4 regions of the Variovorax sp. P4_B10 genome follow, and region 4 is predicted to be linked to each of the others. Evidence: predicted binding sites of a transcription regulator. Region 4 holds the regulator's gene; each other region holds the start of a gene.

Region 1 (5,301 bases), on a different contig from region 4:
CCGTGCCGGACGAGGCGCCCGCCTACGAGGTGCTCACCATCCTGGTCGCGGGGCTCGCGCTGGCGTTCGGGTTGTCGTTGCTGTCGGCGCCGCGCGCGGTTCTGCTGGGCGCGGGGACGATCGCCGTGCTGGTGGGCCTCAACACCTGGCTCTATGTGAGCCACGGCCTGGTGTTGCCGCTTGCATCGGCGCTCGTCATGGCGGCGCTGGCTTTCGTGCTCAACATGAACTGGGGCTACTTCGTCGAATCGCGTGCGCGGCGCGGGCTGGTGCGGCTCTTCGGCACCTACGTGCCGCCGCAACTGGTCAACGAGATGCTCCTGCATCCGGACCGCTACAGCATGCGCGCCGAGAGCAAGCAGATGACCGTGATGTTCTGCGACATGCGCAACTTCACCCGGCTGTCCGAGCAGATGGCGCCGGCCGAATTGCAAGCCTTCCTGAACACCGTTTTCAGCCGGCTCACCCACGTGATCAGCGCGCACCGCGGCACGGTCGACAAGTACATGGGCGATTGCGTCATGGCCTTCTGGGGCGCGCCGATCGACACGCCCGATCACGCGGCGCTGGCCGTGCGCGCGGCACTCGACATGGCCGATGCCGTGCGCGAACTCAACCGGACCCACCGCGCGAGCGGTCTCCCCGAGATCAGCGCGGGCATCGGCATCAACAGCGGCGTGATGAGCGTCGGCGACATGGGCTCCGCCGCACGCCGCAGCTACACCGTGGTCGGCGATGCGGTCAATCTGGCATCGCGGCTCGAAGGCCTGAGCGGCCACTACGGCGTCGAGATCGTGGCGAGCGCCACGACACGCGAACTGGCGCCCGGCTACGCCTGGCAGGAGCTGGACAGCGTGCTCGTCAAAGGCAAGGCGCAGGCCGTTGCAGTCTTCACGCCGCTCGCCGCAGGCGCGGACACAGCCGTTTCGGCGCAGCAAAAAGAGCAGCTCGAGCGGTGGGCCCAGGTGCTCGAGGCCTACCGCCGCCAGGACTGGGCCGTGGGCCGGAGCTTGCTGGAGCCCCTGCTCGCCGCGGATGCCAAAAAAGTCCTTTACCAGCTCTATGCCCAGCGATTAGCCTCCATGGCGTTGCGTCCGCAAGACCCAAGCTGGGACGGCGCAACCCGGTTCGAAACCAAATGACGACAGACACATACAAGGGGTCTCTCACAATGCAGGTTCGTGTGCTGGGTTGCTCGGGCGCCATCGCCAAAGACTGCCGCACCACCTCGTTTCTGGTCGACACGGACCTGCTCGTCGATGCCGGTACCGGCGTCGGAGACCTCACGCTCGACGAGATGGCCCGCATCGACGACGTCGTGCTCACGCACAGCCACCTCGACCACATCGCCGCACTCCCCCTGATGATCGATGCCGTGGGCAGCCGCCGGACGCAACCGCTGCGCGTGCATGCACTGCGCGCCACCATCGAGGCCCTGCGCGCCCATGTGTTCAACAACGTCATCTGGCCCGATTTCGAGAGCATCCCGAGCCCCGAAGCGCCGTTCGTGAGCTTCCACGACATCGCGGTCGGGCAGACGCTGCAGCTGGGCAGCTGCGCGCCCAAGCTGATCGAAGTGCTGCCGGCCGTCCACACCGTGCCGGCCTGTGGTTTTGCCGTGCGCCGCGCCGAAGGGGGCGCTCACTGGGTCTTCAGCGGAGACACAGAGCGCAATGCGCCTTTCTGGGACCGCGTCAACGCGCTCGACGTGGCCATGCTGGTCATCGAAACGGCCTTTAGCAGCCGCGAGCAGGCCCTGGCGGAACGCAGCCTGCACCTCTCTCCCGCGGTGCTGGCCGAGGAACTCGCGCACATCGATCCGGGGAAGCGTTACCCGATCTACATCACCCACACCAAGCCGGCGGAAACCGAGGAAATCATGAGCCAGATCGAGACCCTGGCAGGGCGCCAGGTGGCGGGGTTGGCGCAGCGGGATATTCGCTGGCTGAAGGCGGATGGGGTCCTGACTTTCTGAGCTTGCCGCCGGTGCGACATGACAAATTTGTCACCGCCTGTAGCATCTTGAAGCAAGTTGTGTCACTTGGTGTAACACCAAGGTGAACAAAGGTGACGCTTTCAGTCAGTGCAGGGGGAGAAACCGGGTGGCACAGATGCTGCAGAAGATACTGCGCTCCGGGCTGGTTCCCGGGCTTTACAAACCAACCTGGAGTTAGTGAATGAACCGTCGTTCCATCGCACGCAATGTGCAAAAGGGTTTCACCCTGATCGAGTTGATGATCGTTGTGGCGATCATTGGTATCTTGGCTGCTATCGCGATTCCGCAGTACCAGACGTATGTGGCGAAGTCGCAAGTTCAACGTGTCGTTTCTGAATCGGGTTCGCTGAAAACGGCAATTGAAACATGCCTGCTGGACGGGAAGACGGCTGTTGGCGACCCTGCCACCGCCGGCAATTGTGATCCCCAGGCAACCGGTTCGAATCTTCAGGCTGGCGGTGGTAACGCAGCCCCCACGATTGCCACGCTCCCCACTGGCACGGACGTTCCGAAGGTGGTACTGTCCTCCACAGCTGCATCCACCATTGTGGCTACGTTTGGTAATAGCGCTGCGACTACGCTGAAGGCTGGCCCTGGCACTATTACTTGGTCGCGTGCTCTGGACGGTACTTGGACATGCCAAGCCAAGAGCGTTGACGCCAAGTACGTTACTTCGGCTTGCCCGCTGTAATTCGGTTTGCTGATGAAGCCGCCTACGGGCGGCTTTTTTTTTCCCCAACGTTGACTTAGTAGATGGTAAATCAAACATGACAACCAGTGTGCCGTCAAAAAAGCGGGCCCTAGGTTTCACGCTGATTGAATTGATGATCGTAGTTGCAATCATCGGCATACTCGCGGCGATCGCAATTCCTCAATATCAAACTTATGTCTTCAGGTCTCAGGTTCAGCGCGTGATCGGCGAGTCTGGATCCATCAAGCCGGCGGTAGAGGTCTGCTTGTCGGAAGGTAAGACCAACGTTGGAGATCCTGCGACGGTTGGAAATTGTGATCCTCAGGCCACTGGTTCGAATCTCCTGGTGACTGCGGGCAACGCGGCTCCGACAACTGCAGTAGTCTGGTCCGCAGCAGGCACTGGTGTTCCGCAAGTCTCCCTGTCCACTACCGTTTCCTCAACGATCGTGGCGACATTCGGAAATCTCGCAGGAGCGCCCCTACAGGGCGCAACGGCCGGAACCATTACATGGGCGCGCGACCTGAACGGATCCTGGAGCTGCAAGGCTGCCAACATCGATGCGAAGTACGTTTCTTCAGCATGCCCGCTCTAGTGGGTGATCCGCCTCGGGCCAACAGGCGCAGGCAAAATCGCTCAGATGAGTTTCTTCGCAACGTATGCCAGCGCTGACGACACTGCCAAGCAAAACTTTTCTCCCCTGATCTGCAGCGCACTGATTGCGTCGCCTTTTCTCTTTCCGATTGTTGCTGGCCCCTCGGTCAACGTCTGGCAACAGCTGGTGTCTTGGCTCTGCATCGCGGCCTTGCTCCTCTTGTCTGGAGCGAAGCATCTCAAGCCGCATCCATCGGTAACCTTGTGGCTCGCTGCGGGTGCGGTGCTCATCGCGGTCTTCCAGAGCCCTCGTCTCGGAATCGGCCCCAGGCTGTCTGCCGTCGCAGTCGTGTTCGCAACCGGCATGGCCGCCTTCGCCGGTGCTGCGCTCGTGCAGGATCGCGCGCGGATGCAAGCCGCGCTGGCTCACGGCCTGCTGTGGGCAGGAACCGTCAGCGCAGTGCTTGGATTGCTCCAGTACTACGGCCTCGCCGGCCTTCTCCATCCGTGGACCACCGAACCCGGCGCCGGCCAGGCCTTCGGCAACCTGCGGCAACGCAATCAATTCGCAAGCCTGATCGGCATGGCGCTGATCGCGGCGCTTTGGCTCTACGCGCGCTATCGCGGCGGGTCGGTGCAGCGACGCCTGCTGTGGGTGGGCATGGTTTCGCCTCTGCTGGTCGCCGCTGCGGCGTCAACTCGCAGGCAGTGGTGTGGTGTCGACGGCATGATGCAGCGCCTGAGCGAAGGCGCGCCCATGGGGCAGAGCCGGCTCATTCTCTGGCGCAACGTGCTCACCCTGATCGCCGAGCGTCCGTGGACCGGTTGAGGGTGGGGCGAGCTGAGCTTCGCGCATTGCATGCACAGCACGCCTTATCCAGAGGCACGCTTTGTCGAAATTCTCGACAAAGCGCACAACTTGCCCTTGCACCTTGCGGTGGAGCTCGGCATTCCCGCCGCCGTATTGATTTGCGGCGGGTTTCTCTGGTTGGTGATTACCGCAAAACCTTGGCGTGAGCGCGAACCGTTTCGTCGAACTGCAGGGTTCCTGGCTGCAACCCAAGTGAACTTCGCCAAGCTCACGCTGACGCCAGTCACGCCCGCCAATGCTGAGAGGTGCGTGTACTGATCGGATGCATCCTGCATTTCTCGCCTGAGCTGAACCGCTGGGCCTCCATGAAGAAGCCCGTGCTGAAGCGGAGCGATTCAGCATCGCGTTTCCGCTCAAGCACGGGCTGCCGAACCTCCGTCCACTCAATCGATCGCCGGCACTTCCCGCCAGTTCAACAACCGCAGCGACGTCCCCTTGCCGAAGTCGATAGGCGGGGGGTGGAGCCCACCGTCCACGTCACCGGCAATGCCTTGCATCCTGCCGTTGTTGTTGATGATCTGGATGTCGGTAATTGCGCTGCTGTAGCTGACATAGGCAGTCCCCGCCGGAAGCAGCGCGGAGTTGCCCGATCCGTAGTTCACCGCATAGATGCGGCTTTGGCCGGAAGGGCTGCAGGCGTTGCCCGTTGTCAGCAGGCTCGAGAACAGCACCACGCCGTTGAACGAAGTCGGGTTCAGCACCATGCGCCAGGCAATGGTCGTGTCCTTGCCCAGGTCGAGGTACCAGCCTTGGGTGGTGCCGAAGTTCACCGGCGTGGTGCCCTTCAGATTGGCCTCCGTGATTTCCGTCAAAAGGCTCCGTGTCATCGGATAGGTGCCGCCGGTGCCAAAGCTTGCCGCATTGCCATCGACGAGGGCGTAGAAGCTCTGCGCCGCGGCCGAGCTGATGTCGACCGTATCCAGCAACTGGCCTGTGCCAAACATGACGTAGCGCTTCTTCGTTTTTGGATCGATTTCCACCAGCGGCTGCGTGGTGATCGGCTGCGCATTGCCATTTGCATCCGCAAGTGTTGCAAGCTTCAACGGTGCAGGGTAGAGGCCTGTGCTGCCCTTGGCGGCCGTCACGTCGAAGCGCCAGAGTTGGCCGTTCAGGTCACCGGCGTAAAGCGCATCGGCCGTTCCGTCGGTG
Region 2 (5,301 bases), on a different contig from region 4:
CTTCGGCCAGTTCGACGCGGTTGCGCGGACGGGCGATGTCCACGGCCAGCACGTCGCCGATGGTGGCGGCCGGGCCGTTGGTGAGCATCACGATGCGGTCGCTCAGCAGCACCGCCTCGTCGACGTCGTGGGTCACCATGACGACGGTGCTGTGCGTCTTCTGCACGATGGCCAGCAGCTCGTCCTGCAGCTTGGCGCGCGTGAGGGCGTCGAGGGCACCGAAGGGCTCGTCCATCAGCAGCACCTTGGGCTCCATCGACAGCGCGCGTGCAATGCCCACGCGCTGCTTCATGCCGCCGGAGATCTCGCCGGGGCGCTTCTGCGCGGCGGGCGTGAGGCCGACCAGCGCGAGCGCCGCATCGGTGCGCGCACGCAGTTGCGCCTTGCTTTCGGTGGCTGCGAACACGCGCTCGACCGCGAGGTACACGTTCTCGAAGCAGGTGAGCCAGGGCAGCAGCGAGTGGTTCTGGAACACCACCGCGCGCTCGGGGCCGGGGCCCTTGATCTCCCTGTTGGCGCACAGCAGCACGCCTTGCGTCGGCGTCGTAAGCCCGGCAATCAGGTTCAGCAGCGTCGACTTGCCGCAGCCCGAGTGGCCGATGAGCGTGATGAACTCGCCCTTGGCGACGTTGAGGTTGATGTCGCGCAGTGCCAGGAAGCTGCCCTTGGCCGTCTTGAAGCGCTGCTCGACGCCGTGGATCTCGATGTACTTCGAATCGTCGTTCATTGGAAACCTCCGCGCAGCAGCGCTGCGGTATTCGCCTTCGGAGCGGCCGTGCGGCTCATGATTTCACCTCTTCGAACGTGAATGCAGTGGCGAGCTTGATGAGCGCGAACTCCAGCACCAGGCCGACGATGCCGATCACGAAGATCGCGATGATGATGTTGGCGACGTTGAGGTTGTTCCACTCGTCCCACACCCAGAAGCCGATGCCGACGCCGCCGGTCAGCATCTCGGCCGCGACGATCACCAGCCAGGCGGTGCCCACCGCGAGCCGCACGCCGGTGAGCATGTAGGGCAGCACGGCGGGGAAGAGGATCTTGGTGAGGATCTTCCATTCGCTCAGGTTCAGCACCTTGGCCACGTTCATGTAGTCGCTCGGCACGCGCTGCACGCCGACGGCGGTGTTGATCACCATCGGCCAGATCGAGCAGATGAAGATGGTCCAGATGGCCGCCGGGTTGGCGCCCTTGAACACCAGCAGGCCGATGGGCAGCCAGGCCAGCGGCGACACCGGGCGCAGCAGGCTGATCAGCGGGTTGAACATGCGCGCAAGGAACTCGAAGCGCCCGATCGCGAAGCCCGCCGGAATGCCGACCGCGGCTGCGAGGCCGAAGCCCAGCGCCACGCGCTGCAGCGACGAGAGCACGTTCCAGCCCACGCCCTGGTCGTTCGGCCCCTTGCTGTAGAACGGATCGCTGAACACCGTGAGCGCCTGCTGCCAGGTGGCCAGCGGCGTGGGAAAGCCGGTGGTGCTCTTCATTGCGACCAGCTCCCAGATCAGCACCAGCAGGCCGAAGCCTGCGATCGGGGGCAGCACGCGCATCCAGAAGGCGCGCATGTCGATGGGCGTGCGGGTGCGGGGCTCGGGTGCCGGGGGCGTCACCGCGGCAGGCGCGGGCGCCACGGATTTGGCCGCGGCAGGCGACGCGGCCTGCGACGCGACCGCTTCGAGCGGGGAGTGGAAAACAGCGCTGACCATGGTGTGTTGCTCCTCAGACATGCAGCTTGAACGAATCGGCGTACTTCTTCGGGTCCTTGCCGTCCCAGACCGTGCCGTCGAACAGCTTGCTGGTGCGCAGCACCTCCTTGGGCACGGGCGTCTGCGTGGCGGCGGCGGCCTGCTTGTAGATGTCGATGCGGTTGATCTCGGTGGCCACCTTCAGGTAGTCGGGGTGCTCCTTCAGCAAGCCCCAGCGCTTGTGCTGCGTGAGGAACCACATGCCGTCCGACAGGTACGGAAAGTTCACGGCGCCGCCGTTGTAGAACTTCATGTGGTTGGGGTCGTCCCAGCTCTTGCCGAGGCCGTTGGTGTAGCGGCCCAGGATGCGCTGGTTGATGGCGTCCACGCTGGTGTTGACGTAGCTCTTGTCGGCGATGGTCTCGGCCATCTTGTTCTTGTTCTGCAGGCCGGCGTCGATCCACTTGCCGGCCTCGAGGATCGCGGCGGTCACGGCGCGCGCGGTGTTCGGGTACTTCTTCGTGAACTCGGCGGTGCAGCCGAGCACCTTCTCGGGGTGGTCCTTCCAGATGTCCTGGGTGGTGATGGCGGTGATGCCGATGCCGTCCATGATCGCGCGCTGGCCCCAGGGCTCGCCCACGCAGTAGCCGTCCATGTTGCCCACGCGCATGTTGGCCACCATCTGCGGGGGCGGCACGGTGATGTTCTTGACGTCCTTGAACGGGTCGATGCCGGCCGAGGCCAGCCAGTAGTAGAGCCACATGGCGTGCGTGCCGGTGGGGAAGGTCTGTGCGAAGGTGTATTCGCGTTTCTCGGTGGCGATGAGCTTGGCGAGCGACGCGGCATCGACCGCGCCCTTGTCGGCCAGCTTTTTCGAGAGCGTGATGGCCTGGCCGTTGTTGTTGAGGGTCATGAGCACGGCCATGTCCTTCTTGGGGCCGCTCAGGCCCAGGTGCATGCCGTAGACCAGGCCGTAGAGCACGTGCGCCATGTCCAGGTCGCCGTTGGAGAGCTTGTCGCGCACGCCGGCCCAACTGGCTTCCTTGCTGGGGACGATCTTCACGCCGTACTTCTTGTCGATGCCGAGCACCGAGGCCATCACCACGCTGGCGCAATCGGTCAGCGGGATGAAGCCGATCTTCACTTCTTCCTTCTCGGGCTTGTCGGAGCCCTGGGCCCAGACGGCGGCGCGCAGCGCGGGGTCGATGCCCACGGCGCCGATGGCGGCGGCTTGCAGTACGCGGCGGCGGCTGAGGCGGGTTTTCAGCAGGTCGGTCATGGGGACGGGCTCCGGTTGAAGAATGAACAAACAAAAAGCAGAAGCGAAAAACAAAAAAAGGCGTCCCGACCGCGCAGGGGCTGCTCGCGAACGAGCCCTTGCGGGATGGGGACGCCTTTGTCCGGTTCGGTGGACGACACCCGCCGTTGGGTGCCGCCTGCCTGAAGACCACGAGGGCCTGTGGACTCACTTAAGCAAACTGTGTGCCAATGACTACGTCCGGTCTGGTGCTATCGAAAAAGTAGCTCGAGGACGCGGTGTGGGAAGGCCGAAGTGCCGCCGAGACTCGCAAGGCATCGAAAGCACGTTTTTGTGCGCTGCACCAACTTGAACGCTCTCAGCGCGGCGGCCGGGCGTCGGGCAGCGGCAGGTAGTCGGCCATGGCCAGCATCGACTCGGCCACGTCGACCAGCCGGCGCTTCTGGTTCATGGCGGTCTGGCGCAGCATCTTGTGGGCTTCGTCCTCGCTGAGGCGGCGGTGCGCCATCAGCAGGCCCTTGGCGCGCTCGACCACCTTGCGTTCGTTGAGCGAGGCCCGCACGGTCTCGAGTTCGTCGCTCATGGCCTGCAGGCGCTGCGACTGCTCCTGCACCATGTCGAGCACCGAGCGCTCCAGGACGCGGCCGTAGGGGGCAGGGGCCACGGCCTGCGTGCCGGCATCGTCGAAGAACATGGCGCCGCCGGACTGCGGTGCCAGCGTGCCGAGCAACTGCTGGTAGGCCTCCAGTTCGGTGCGTGCCTGCGCGGTCTTGCGGCCGCACAGGGCGCGCAGGTCGGCAGCGAGGCGGTCTTCGACGGTCTTCATGGCGTCGATGCGGCGCGTGCAGCAGTCGAACCAGCTCTGGCTCAGCTGGCTGTAAGGCGCGTCGGGCGCGGCGGCCGGGGCGGTGCCGGTGCGGCGCAGGCGTTCGAGCTCGGCCATGGTGGCGCTGGACTCGCTCTCGCGCCAGAGCGCCAGCACCTCTTCGCTCGAGAAATYGGTGAAGACGTGGAAGCAGCGCTCCTGCGATTCGATCAGGTGCAGCCACTGCACGCGCTGCGCGTCGTTGCTGCGGCCCAGCGCCAGCGTGGCGGCCCCGAAGGCCCGCTCCTGCCCCGCGAACTCCTTGCCCTGCATGAAGTTGAACATCGCGACCAGCAGCCGCGAGATCTCGGGGTCGGTGGCGCCGTCGGCCGCTTCGAACACCACGGCCAGCAGGCCGGCGACGAGCTTGGCGAAGGCCGCGGTGGACTGCGCCGGCGTGAGCTCGAGCGCGCCGACGCGGCGGCGCAGCGCGGGCAGGGCGTCCAGGCCCGGCAGCACCCAGGCGATGCGGCTGAAGAGGCGCGCGCTGTTGCCGGCGCTGGCGCGCTGGCGGGCCTCGGTCTCGAGCTGGTCGAAACCGTTGCGCACTTCCTGTTCGAGCGCCAGGCATTCGGCGATCTGCGGATCGCGCTGGTCGGCGAAGCGGCCGCCGCGCGAGGCGAGGAACACGTTGGACATGCCGCGCTCGCGCTGCAGCGCATGCACCAGCCGGCCGATCACGCCGACCAGCTCGCTGGTGCGGGCGAGCTGGTCCAGCTCGTCGATTTCGCACTGGCGGGCGGCGATCAGGAAATGCAGACCGGATTTCATGGTGGGTGAGGGAGGTTGCGCGCACCGTTACTGCAACATCCGTGCCTCGACCCGAGCTTGCCCCTTTGCGGGCGCCCTTTGCAAGCGACACCTACACTCGCGGCATGCTTTTGTTGGGAATCGAATCATCCTGCGACGAAACCGGCGTGGCGCTGGTCGAGTCGCACGGCGACGCGCTGCCGGTGCTGCTTTCGCACGCGCTGCACAGCCAGATCGCCATGCACCAGGCCTACGGCGGCGTGGTGCCCGAGCTGGCCAGCCGCGACCACATCCGCCGCGTGCTGCCGCTCACCGAAGCCGTCATGGCCGAGGCCGGGCGCTCGCTGGGCGAGATCGACGTGGTGGCCTACACGCGCGGGCCGGGGCTGGCGGGGGCACTGCTGGTGGGCGCGGGCGTGGCCTGCGCGCTGGGCGTGGCGCTCGGCAAGCCGGTGCTGGGCGTGCATCACCTCGAAGGGCATCTGCTGTCGCCGTTCCTGAGTGCCGATCCGCCTGAATTTCCGTTCGTCGCCCTGCTGGTGTCGGGGGGGCATACCCAGCTGATGCGGGTCGACGGCGTGGGCCGCTACGAGCTGCTCGGCGAAACCATCGACGACGCGGCCGGCGAGGCCTTCGACAAGAGCGCCAAGCTCATGGGCCTGCCGTACCCGGGCGGCCCGTGGCTTGCCAAGCTGGCCGAAGATGGCAGCGCCACCGCGTTCAAGCTGCCGCGGCCGCTGCTGCAC
Region 3 (4,275 bases), on a different contig from region 4:
ACCGCGGGAGCGCCGCCGGTGTGGTCGATGTCCCGGTGGCTCAGCATCAGCATGTCGAGCCGCTCGTCGAAGGCTCGCAGCAGCGGGACGAGCACGCGGTGGCCGGCATCGCTTTCGAGGCTGTAGCGCGGCCCCGCGTCGTAGAGCAGGCTGTGCGTCGCCGTCCGCACCAGCACCGCGTTGCCTTGCCCGATGTCGGCTGCGAGCAGTTCGAACTCACCGGCTGCCGGCCGCGGCATCTGCCACAACAGCACCGGCAGCAACAGCGGCAGCCCGAGCGCGCGCACGGTCCATGGCAGCGGCATGGCGAGCAGCGCCCCGCCAGCCACGCCGCAGGCTGCCATCCACCAGGGCGGCGCAGCCATCGACAGCGTGGCGAAAGGCAACCCGGCGAACCATTGCAGCAGCACGGCAAGCGCCTGCACGGCCCAGGCCGCGACGTCCCACATCGGCGCCACGACCGCCCCCAGCATGACCAGCGGCGTGACCACCAGGGTGACCCATGGAATCGCGATCGCGTTGGCGATCAGGCCGACCAGCGACACCTGCTGGAACAGCAGCAGGCTGAGCGGCGTGAGTGCCAGCGTGATCACCCATTGCTCGCGAAAGAACAGGAGCAACCGGGTTGCAGCGCCCTTTTTCCTCCCGGCCGGCCCTGTCGAATCGGTGGCAAAGAGCACGCCCACCGCGACAAAGCTGAGCCAGAAGCCAGCCTGCATCAGGGCCCAGGGGTCGATCGCCACCACCACGGCGGCCGTCAGCAGCCAGACATGCGGCCACGGCCAGCGCCGCCCGGTCAGGCGCAGCAGCGCCACCGTCGCGAGCATCCAGACCGTGCGCTGCGAGGGCACGCCCCAGCCGCTGAAGAGTGCATAGAGCGTCGCGAGCAGCACACCGCCCGCCAGCGCAGCCTGTTGCGCCGGCAGGCGCAGCATCAACCGGCTGCTGCATCGCCACAGTGCGCCGACGGCATGCGCGGCGAGCCAGGCGAACATGGTGATGTGCAGCCCCGAGATCGACATGAGGTGCGCGACGCCGGTGGCCCGGAACACGTCCCAGTCGGCGCGGTCGATGGCGCCCTGGTCGCCCGTGAGCAGCGCAGCGATCACGCCCGCCTGCCGCCGGTCAAGTACGCGCTCGAACACCGCGTCGCGCACCGCCTCCCGCACGCGCTCGATGGGGTGCCGCCAGGTGGCAGCCAGGTGCTGGGGCGCCGCATCGCGCACGCCCGTGCGCACATAGCCGCTGGCATGCACGCCCTGCTCCCACAGCCACAGCTCGCTGTCGAAACCGTGCGGATTGAGATTGCCATGGGGCGCCCTGAGCCGCACCGTCATGCGCCATCGTTCGCCCGCATGCAATGCGCCGACGACGCTGGGAGAAGGTGCCCGCCCCTCGGGAGCGCGCCCCCACAGGCCGGTGTTCTCGCCATACCAGCCCAGCGCGATGCGCGACGGAACGGCCGGCGGCACCTCGTCCCGCGCGTCGGCCCATCGGGCCGACTCGACATCGAGATGAAACCGCGTTCCAGCCTCGTTGCGCTGCGGCATCTGCGGCACCACGCCGATCACCTGCAGGTCGCGCCCTTCGAGCGCAGGCGCCAGCGCGCCGCTCGCATAGGCCACGGCACGCCAGCCCGCCAGCCCGGCACCGGCCATTGCGCCGCAGACCAGCGCCGCGGCCAGCAGCAGCCGCCCGGACGTCCGCCGCCACCACAGCCCCGCCACGCCCGCAAACAGCAAGGCCGCGTAGGCACCGGCCTCCCACAACGCAGGCTGATGCAATTGCAACGCCGCGCCGAGCAGCGATCCGCCCAGCGCAGCAAAAGCCCACGGCCCGGCCGCAGCCGAGCCCGACGCCCGTGACGGCGTCACTGAACAACTCCACAACACATGATGCAAACCCTCCCCGGACTCGCGCTCGATGGCGCGTTAATTGCTTGGCATCTGGGCTAGTATGCGTCTCACAAGAGACATCTTTTCGATGCAATCTCGCAGTACTGCACATAAAAACGCATGTCCATTCACGCCGCTCTCCACCACGTCACCCACTACAAATACGACCGCCTGGTGCAGCTGGGCCCGCAGGTCGTGCGCTTGCGGCCCGCGCCGCATTGCCGCAGCAATGTGGTCTCGTACTCGCTGCGGGTCGAACCGGCCGAGCACTTCGTCAACTGGATGCAGGACCCGTTCGCCAACTACCAGGCACGGCTCGTGTTTCCCGAGAAGACGCGCGAATTCAAGGTCACCGTCGACCTCGTGGTCGAAATGGCGGTCTACAACCCCTTCGACTTCTTCCTCGAGCCGCAGGCCGAGAACTTTCCGTTCAAGTACACCGCCTCGCAGGCCGAAGAGCTCGCACCCTACCTCGTCACCGAAACGCCGACCCCGCTGCTGCAGGCCTACCTCGACAAGATCGAGCGCAAGGAACAGCGCACCATCGACTTCCTGGTCGGCATCAACCAGCAGGTCCAGAAGGACGTCAACTACCTGATCCGCATGGAGCCCGGCGTGCAGACGCCGGAAGAAACGCTCACCAGCGGCAGCGGCTCCTGCCGCGACTCGGGCTGGCTGCTGGTGCAGCTGCTGCGCCACATGGGCCTGGCCGCGCGTTTCGTCTCCGGCTACCTGATCCAGCTCACGCCCGACGTGAAGTCGCTCGACGGCCCGAGCGGCACCACGGTCGACTTCACCGACCTGCACGCCTGGTGCGAAGTGTTCCTGCCGGGCGCCGGCTGGATCGGCCTCGATGCCACCTCGGGCCTGATGGCCGGCGAAGGCCATATTCCGCTCGCCTGCACGCCCACGCCATCGAGCGCGGCGCCCATCGAGGGCGGCGTCGACGAATCCGAGGTCGAGTTCGGCCATGAAATGAAGGTCACGCGCATCTACGAATCGCCGCGCGTCACCAAGCCCTACACCGAAGAGCAGTGGTCCGAAGTGCTGGCGCTGGGCGATGCGGTCGATGCGCGCCTGAAGGCCGGCGACGTGCGCCTCACGATGGGCGGCGAGCCCACCTACGTGGCCACCAGCGACCGCGACGCGCCCGAGTGGAACACCGATGCGCTCGGCCCCACGAAGCGCGGCTACGCCACCGAACTGGTCCACAAGCTGCGCGCCGAGTACGGCCAGGGCGGCTTCCTGCACTTCGGACAGGGCAAGTGGTACCCGGGCGAGCAGTTGCCGCGCTGGGCCCTTTCGATCTTCTGGCGTGCCGACGGCCAGACGCTCTGGCACAACCCCGAACTCTTCGCCGACGAACGCGTGCCCACGCACTACACGAGCGAAGACGCGAGCCGCTTCACCACCGTGCTGGCCCACAAGCTCGGCCTGACCGAGCGCTACATCCAGCCCGGCTACGAAGACATCTACTACTACCTCTGGCGCGAGCGCCGCCTGCCGGTGAACGTCGACCCCTTCGAATCGAAGCTCGACGACGAACTCGAACGCGTGCGCCTGCGCCGCGTGTTCACGCAGAAGCTCGACGCGGTGATCGGCTACATGCTGCCCATCGAGCCCGGCAACGCGAACGGCGATGCGCCTGCGCTCGCGGGCCCGGCCTGGAAAACCGGCCCCTGGTTCCTGCGCGACGACCGCCTCTACCTGATCCCGGGCGACTCGCCCATGGGCTACCGCCTGCCGCTCGACTCGCAGCCGTGGGCCAGCAAGGGCGACTACCCCTACCTGATCGAACGCGACCCGACCGCGCCGCGCGGCGCCCTGCCGAGCGCTTCCGACTACCGCGCGCGCTACACCACGGACACCGGCGCATCCGGAACCGGCGACCTCGGCGCCGTGCCCTACGCCTTCGGCGCGCCGCCCGTGGTGCCTTCGGCGCTGCGCATGCAGAGCCCCGGCGATGCCGCGAGCGGCGACGCTGCTGCTGCAGCCGCAGCAGCCGCCGACGAAGCCACCACAACCACGACGCCTGCCACCCGCCAGCCCCTGCGCGGCGAATCGGCCCATTGGGTCACGCGCACCGCGCTGTGCGTCGAAGTGCGCGACCCGCGCCGCGCCAACGGCCCTTCGGCCGAGAAAAAGGGCAGCGCCTCGGGCGTGCTCTACGTCTTCATGCCGCCGCTCGCCCGCCTCGAGGACTACCTCGACCTCGTCGCGGCCGTCGAAGCCACCGCGCAGCAGCTCGGCATGCGCATCGTGATGGAAGGCTATCCGCCGCCGCGCGATCCGCGCCTCAAGATGCTGGCCGTCACCCCCGACCCGGGCGTGATCGAAGTCAACATCCATCCAGCGCACAACTGGAAGGAACTGGTCGCCC
Region 4 (5,301 bases):
GCGTGGAGGCCAAGGTCACCGAGCGCGAGCAGGCCGGCCGCACGGTCTACCGTGTCCGTGCCGGCCCGTTCAACAAGAAGGACGAGGCCGACCGGCTCAAGGAGCGGCTCGACGGCGGCGGCCTGGAGTCGGCCCTGGTCCGCGTGCAGCGCTGAGCAAGCAACTGCCACGAATAGCCTTTAAGCTTCGCCGCGCGGCGTTTGCCGCCACCATCCATCGCCTTGGGCGCGCCGTGTGCACTGTGCATCGGGGGAACTCCCCGCCGCGCGCCGGCTCAGTCTGCCGTACAACAGGAGAATTCTTTCAATGAAACGTCGTGACTTTTCGCTGGCCGCCACTTCGCTCGGGCTGCTTTCGCTGGCCGCCAACCCGGCCCGCGCCCAGGCGCTCGCGCCCAAGGCCGGCTCCCAGTACCTCGTGCTCGACAAGCGCGTGCCGGTCGATGCCCCGGCCGGCAAGATCGAAGTGGTCGAGTTCTTCTCGTACAACTGCCCGCACTGCAACGACTTCGAGCCGGCGCTCGAGGCCTGGGCCAAGGCGGCCCCGAAGGAAGTGGCCTTCCGCCGCATTCCGGTGCCGTTCGTGGGCAACGACGTCGAAGCCAAGCAGCGCCTGTACTACGCGCTCGAAGCGATGGGCAAGGTCGACGAATTCCAGCCCAAGGTCTTCAACGCGATCCACAAGCAGCGCCAGAACGTGAACGGCGATGCCAACATCATTGCCTGGGCCGCGGCCAACGGCCTCGACGGCGCCAAGTTCAAGGAAGTCTTCACCTCGTTCGGCGTGGCCAGCAAGGCCAAGCGCGCCTCGCAGATGACCGATGCCTACAAGGTGGCCGGGGTGCCGGCGATGGCCGTTGCCGGCCGCTGGTACGTGGATGGCGAAACCGCTGGCAACATGACCAACGTGCTCCAGGTCGTCACCTACCTGATCGGCGAAGCAAAGAAGGGTTAACCCCCGGGCTGCGCGGCACTTCGTGTCCGCTGCGCCTACCCCCTTGCAGGGGGCGACACCTGCGGCCCGGCGAAGCCGGTTTCGCGGTGTCTCCCCTGAGGGACACCCGGCCCGCCTTGGCGGGCTTTTTCATCCGCGCTGGTGGGCTGGTGCAATCCGCCGCATACAATGGTTCAGAGCAAGTTTCGTGCCTCTATGACATTGCATTCTTACCCTACCACTCCCCCCCTCATTCGTCGCATCGGCCACCTGGCCATCGGCGCGCTGTTGCTGGCCGGCCTCGCCTCGGGCGCCCTGGCCGAGACGGCCGACCGCACCAAGCCGATGAACATCGAGTCCGACTCGATGCGCTACGACGACTTGAAACAGACCAGCGTGTTCACCGGCAACGTGCTGGTCACGAAGGGCACGATCATCATCCGCGGCGCGCGCCTCGACGTGCGCCAGGATGCCGAGGGCTACCAGTACGGGGTGGTCACGGCGGCGCCGGGCAAGCGGGCCTATTACAAGCAGAAACGCAATGCGCCCGACGAGTGGATCGAGGGCGAGTCCGAAGTCATCGAGTACGACAGCCGCGCCGACAACGTCAAGTTCATCCGCAATGCCGTCATGCGCCGCCTGCTGGGCGCCACGCCGAACGACGAAAGCACCGGCGCACTGATCGTCTACGACCAGAGCAACGACACCTACACGGTCAACGGCTCCACCGTGCCGCCGAACACCGCCGTGAACGCGGCGAATCCGGGCGGACGCGTCAGGACCATCCTCACCCCCAAGGCGGCCGCCGCACCGAAGCCCGGCGCCTCCGCCCCGGCGGGCGCGAAACCTGCCGCGGCCCCGGCCCCCACACCCGCGCCTGGCACCGGCCTGCGCTCGACCACCACGCTCAGTGGAGAGGGAGAAGGGCACAAGTGATCGAAACCGCCGGAATCCAGGAAGCCAACAACGTCCCGGGCAGCCGCCTGGTCGCACGCGGCCTGCAGAAAAGCTATGGCAGCCGCACGGTCGTCAAGGACGTCTCGCTCGACGTGCAGAAGGGCGAAGTCGTCGGTTTGCTCGGCCCCAATGGCGCCGGCAAGACCACCTCGTTCTACATGATCGTCGGGCTGGTGCGTGCCGACGCCGGCGAGATCACCATCGACGGCGAGCCCATCGCCCACATGCCGATCCATCGCCGTGCGCGCATGGGCCTGAGCTACCTGCCGCAGGAAGCCTCGATCTTCCGCAAGCTGACGGTCGAAGAGAACGTGCGGGCCGTGCTCGAGCTGCAGCGCGAACCCGACGAAAGCGGCAAGGTGGTGGCGCTTTCCAAGAAGCACATCGAAGAGCGCCTGTCCGAGCTGCTGGCCGACCTGCGGGTCGACCACCTGCGCGACTCGCCCGCGCTCGCGCTCTCGGGCGGCGAACGCCGCCGCGTCGAGATCGCGCGCGCGCTGGCCACCCAGCCGCGCTTCATCCTGCTGGACGAGCCTTTCGCCGGTATCGACCCGATCGCGGTCATCGAGATCCAGCGGATCATCAGTTTCCTGAAGGAGCGCGGCATCGGCGTGCTCATCACCGACCACAACGTGCGTGAAACGCTGGGCATCTGCGATCACGCGTTCATCATCAGCGACGGGCATGTGCTGGCACAAGGCACACCCTCGGAGATCGTCGACAACGCCGAAGTACGCAGGGTGTACCTGGGCGAGCACTTCCGGATGTAAGGGAGGGTCGCGTTCTCCATGAAGCAAGGGCTGTCCCTTCGCGTCTCGCAGCATCTGGCGCTCACGCCACAGCTGCAGCAGTCGATCCGGCTGCTCCAGCTCTCCACGCTCGAACTGAGCCAGGAGGTCGAGCAGATGCTGGACGAGAACCCGTTCCTCGAACGCACCGCGGAAGAAGCGGCGCGCGAGGAATTCGGGCTCGATGCCGTCGACACACCCGTGCCGCGCGAGGAGGCCGGCGAGAGCGAATTCGCCTCGGCGCCGGCCAGCAGCGCGACGACCGCCTCCACCGACACCGCGGCAACCAGCGACGCCGATGGCGCCACTGCCGACACCACCGAGCGCGAGCCCGACTGGGAAGGCGACGGCACCGTCGACATGGCGCCCGACGACAGCGAGTGGGGCAGCGATGCGCCTGCGCGCCAGAACAACCTCGGCGACGACGAACGTGCCGACGCCACCGAGCTCGCGCGCAGCCAGGAATCGCTGCAATCGTTCCTGCACCGCCAGGCGCTCAGCCTGCGCCTGAACGAGAACGACAGCGCCGCGCTGCGCTTCCTGATCGAATCGCTCAACGACGACGGCTACCTCGAAGACTCGCTGCCCGCGCTGGCCTCGGGCCTTGCGGGCGACGACAACGACCAGTTCGACGAACTCGTGCACCACTTCCAGATGGCGCTCGGCCTGCTGCAGAGCCTGGAGCCCGTCGGCGTCGGCGCGCGCGACCTGGGCGAATGCCTCGGCATCCAGCTGCGCGCACTGGCCAGCGAGGACGAGGCCGAGGAGGCAGCGCTGGTCCGCAAGACCGCCATCGCCATCTGCAAGCAGCCGATGGAGCTGCTCGCGCGGCGCGACTTCAAGCGCCTGGCCACCCTGACGCGCACCAACGAAGAGCTGGTGCGCTCGGCGCTGCAGATCATTGCGCGCCTCGAGCCCAAGCCGGGCCGCCGTTTCGTCGACGTCGAGCGCAACATCGTGATTCCCGACGTGATCGTCACCAAGATCGGCCGCGGCACGAACGTGAAGTTCCGCGTCATGCTCAACCCCGAGGTGATGCCGCGCCTGCGCGTGCACGACATCTACGCCGGTGCGCTCAAGTCGCACAAGGGCGAGGGCAGCCAGGCGCTGTCGCAGCGGCTGCAGGAGGCGCGCTGGTTCATCAAGAACATCCAGCAGCGCTTCGATACCATCCTGCGCGTGAGCAATGCGATCGTCGAGCGTCAGAAGAGCTACTTCGTGCACGGCGAGCTCGCGATGCGGCCGCTGGTGCTGCGCGAAATTGCCGACGAGCTGGGCCTGCACGAATCGACCATCTCGCGCGTGACCACGGCCAAGTACATGTCCACACCGTTCGGCACGGTCGAGCTCAAGTACTTCTTCGGCTCGGCGCTCGGCACCGAGACCGGCGGCAATGCGTCGAGCACCGCGGTGCGCGCGCTGATCAAGCAGTTCGTGAGCTCCGAGAGCATCAAGAAACCGCTGTCCGACAGCCAGATTTCCGAGATGCTGAAGGAGCAGGGCATCGAGTGCGCGCGGCGCACCGTGGCCAAGTACCGCGAAGCCCTGCGCATCGCGCCCGCCAACCTGCGCAAGGCACTGTAGAAAGCCGCCGATGATCCGTCGCCTGCTGTCGTGTTGTGGGCACTGGGTCTTCGTCGTGGCGGCATCGTTGCTGTTCGCAGGCTGCGCCACCCTGCCCGACGAAGCGCCACGCCCGCCCACCAAGGCCCTCGCCGTCTCGGCCGACACGGCCCTCGGCAAGATCGCGCTGGCCTCCCAGCCCGACCCCGACCTCAGCGGCTTCCGCCTGATGCCGGGCGGCGACTTCGCCTTCGACACCCGCATCCAGCTCGCGCGCCGCGCCCAGCGCACGCTCGACGTGCAGTACTACCAGATCGAGAACGACGAGACCGGCCGCTACCTGCTGCGCACCCTGCGCGATGCGGCGCAGCGCGGCGTGCGCGTGCGGCTGCTGATGGACGACCTCTACACCTCGGGCGAAGACGAACTGCTGCTCGGGCTGGCCGCCACGCCGAACGTCGAGCTGCGCCTCTTCAATCCGTTTCCGGCCGGGCGCGGCAGCCTGCTGCGGCGCTTCACCGCCTCGCTCTTCGACTTCAGCCGCGTCAACCGGCGCATGCACAACAAGCTCTTCATCGCCGACGGCGCGATGGCGGTGGCGGGTGGCCGCAACATCGGCAACCAGTACTTCAGGCGCAACTCGGGCCAGAACTTCATCGACCTCGACACCTTCGTGACCGGCGCGCTGATCCCGCGCCTGGGCACCCTGTTCGACCAGTACTGGAACAGCGTCCATGTGCGGCCGATCCAGTCGGTGGTGGCGAGCGGCCTGTCGCGCGAGAAGCTGCAGAAGCGCTTCGACGCCGCCACCGGCCCCGACACCACGCCGCCGCCGCCGAAGCCCGCCCCCAACGACCTGCTGGGCTACAGCCCGCTGGTCGAGGACCTCGACACCGGCAAGCTCGGCCTGATCTGGGCCATCGCCGAGGCGTACGCCGATTCGCCCGAGCGCGTGATCGGCAAGACCGCCTCGTACGGCGGCGTGCCGCTGCTCGACGTCGACAGCGTGCGCTACAACGTGGTCGAGCAGATGCGCCGCGCGCGCTCCGAGGTGACCATC

Evidence for each region. Region 4 encodes sigma-54, which starts transcription at its own class of promoters, with help from an activator protein. Its sites were predicted from a motif close to TGGCANGNAANCTGCTTT; they were not measured.
Region 1: the regulator sigma-54 is predicted to act here: its motif matches at 2,104-2,121, upstream of AC1DXX_RS02325 (pilin).
Region 2: the regulator sigma-54 is predicted to act here: its motif matches at 3,153-3,170, upstream of AC1DXX_RS10095 (CmpA/NrtA family ABC transporter substrate-binding protein).
Region 3: the regulator sigma-54 is predicted to act here: its motif matches at 1,925-1,942, upstream of AC1DXX_RS18260 (transglutaminase family protein).

The regions. Positions count from the first base shown of each region.
Region 1 is NZ_JBFUHN010000003.1:362-5,662, forward strand. It holds partial or broken gene AC1DXX_RS02315 (adenylate/guanylate cyclase domain-containing protein) at 1-1,142, shown strand, start outside; gene AC1DXX_RS02320 (3',5'-cyclic-nucleotide phosphodiesterase) at 1,172-1,975, shown strand; gene AC1DXX_RS02325 (pilin) at 2,178-2,687, shown strand; gene AC1DXX_RS02330 (pilin) at 2,764-3,282, shown strand; gene AC1DXX_RS02335 (pilin glycosylation ligase domain-containing protein) at 3,328-4,110, shown strand; gene AC1DXX_RS02340 (hypothetical protein) at 4,141-4,410, shown strand; gene AC1DXX_RS02345 (PilC/PilY family type IV pilus protein) at 4,536-5,301, opposite strand, start outside.
Region 2 is NZ_JBFUHN010000015.1:76,738-82,038, reverse strand. It holds gene AC1DXX_RS10105 (ABC transporter ATP-binding protein) at 1-727, opposite strand, end outside; gene ntrB (nitrate ABC transporter permease) at 783-1,703, opposite strand; gene AC1DXX_RS10095 (CmpA/NrtA family ABC transporter substrate-binding protein) at 1,717-2,961, opposite strand; gene AC1DXX_RS10090 (nitrate- and nitrite sensing domain-containing protein) at 3,299-4,576, opposite strand; gene tsaD (tRNA (adenosine(37)-N6)-threonylcarbamoyltransferase complex transferase subunit TsaD) at 4,681-5,301, shown strand, end outside.
Region 3 is NZ_JBFUHN010000037.1:31,284-35,558, forward strand. It holds gene AC1DXX_RS18255 (DNA internalization-related competence protein ComEC/Rec2) at 1-1,874, opposite strand, end outside; gene AC1DXX_RS18260 (transglutaminase family protein) at 2,016-4,275, shown strand, end outside.
Region 4 is NZ_JBFUHN010000016.1:31,201-36,501, forward strand. It holds gene AC1DXX_RS10325 (SPOR domain-containing protein) at 1-155, shown strand, start outside; gene AC1DXX_RS10330 (thiol:disulfide interchange protein DsbA/DsbL) at 307-954, shown strand; gene lptA (lipopolysaccharide transport periplasmic protein LptA) at 1,150-1,869, shown strand; gene lptB (LPS export ABC transporter ATP-binding protein) at 1,866-2,660, shown strand; gene rpoN (RNA polymerase factor sigma-54) at 2,679-4,262, shown strand; gene AC1DXX_RS10350 (phospholipase D family protein) at 4,273-5,301, shown strand, end outside.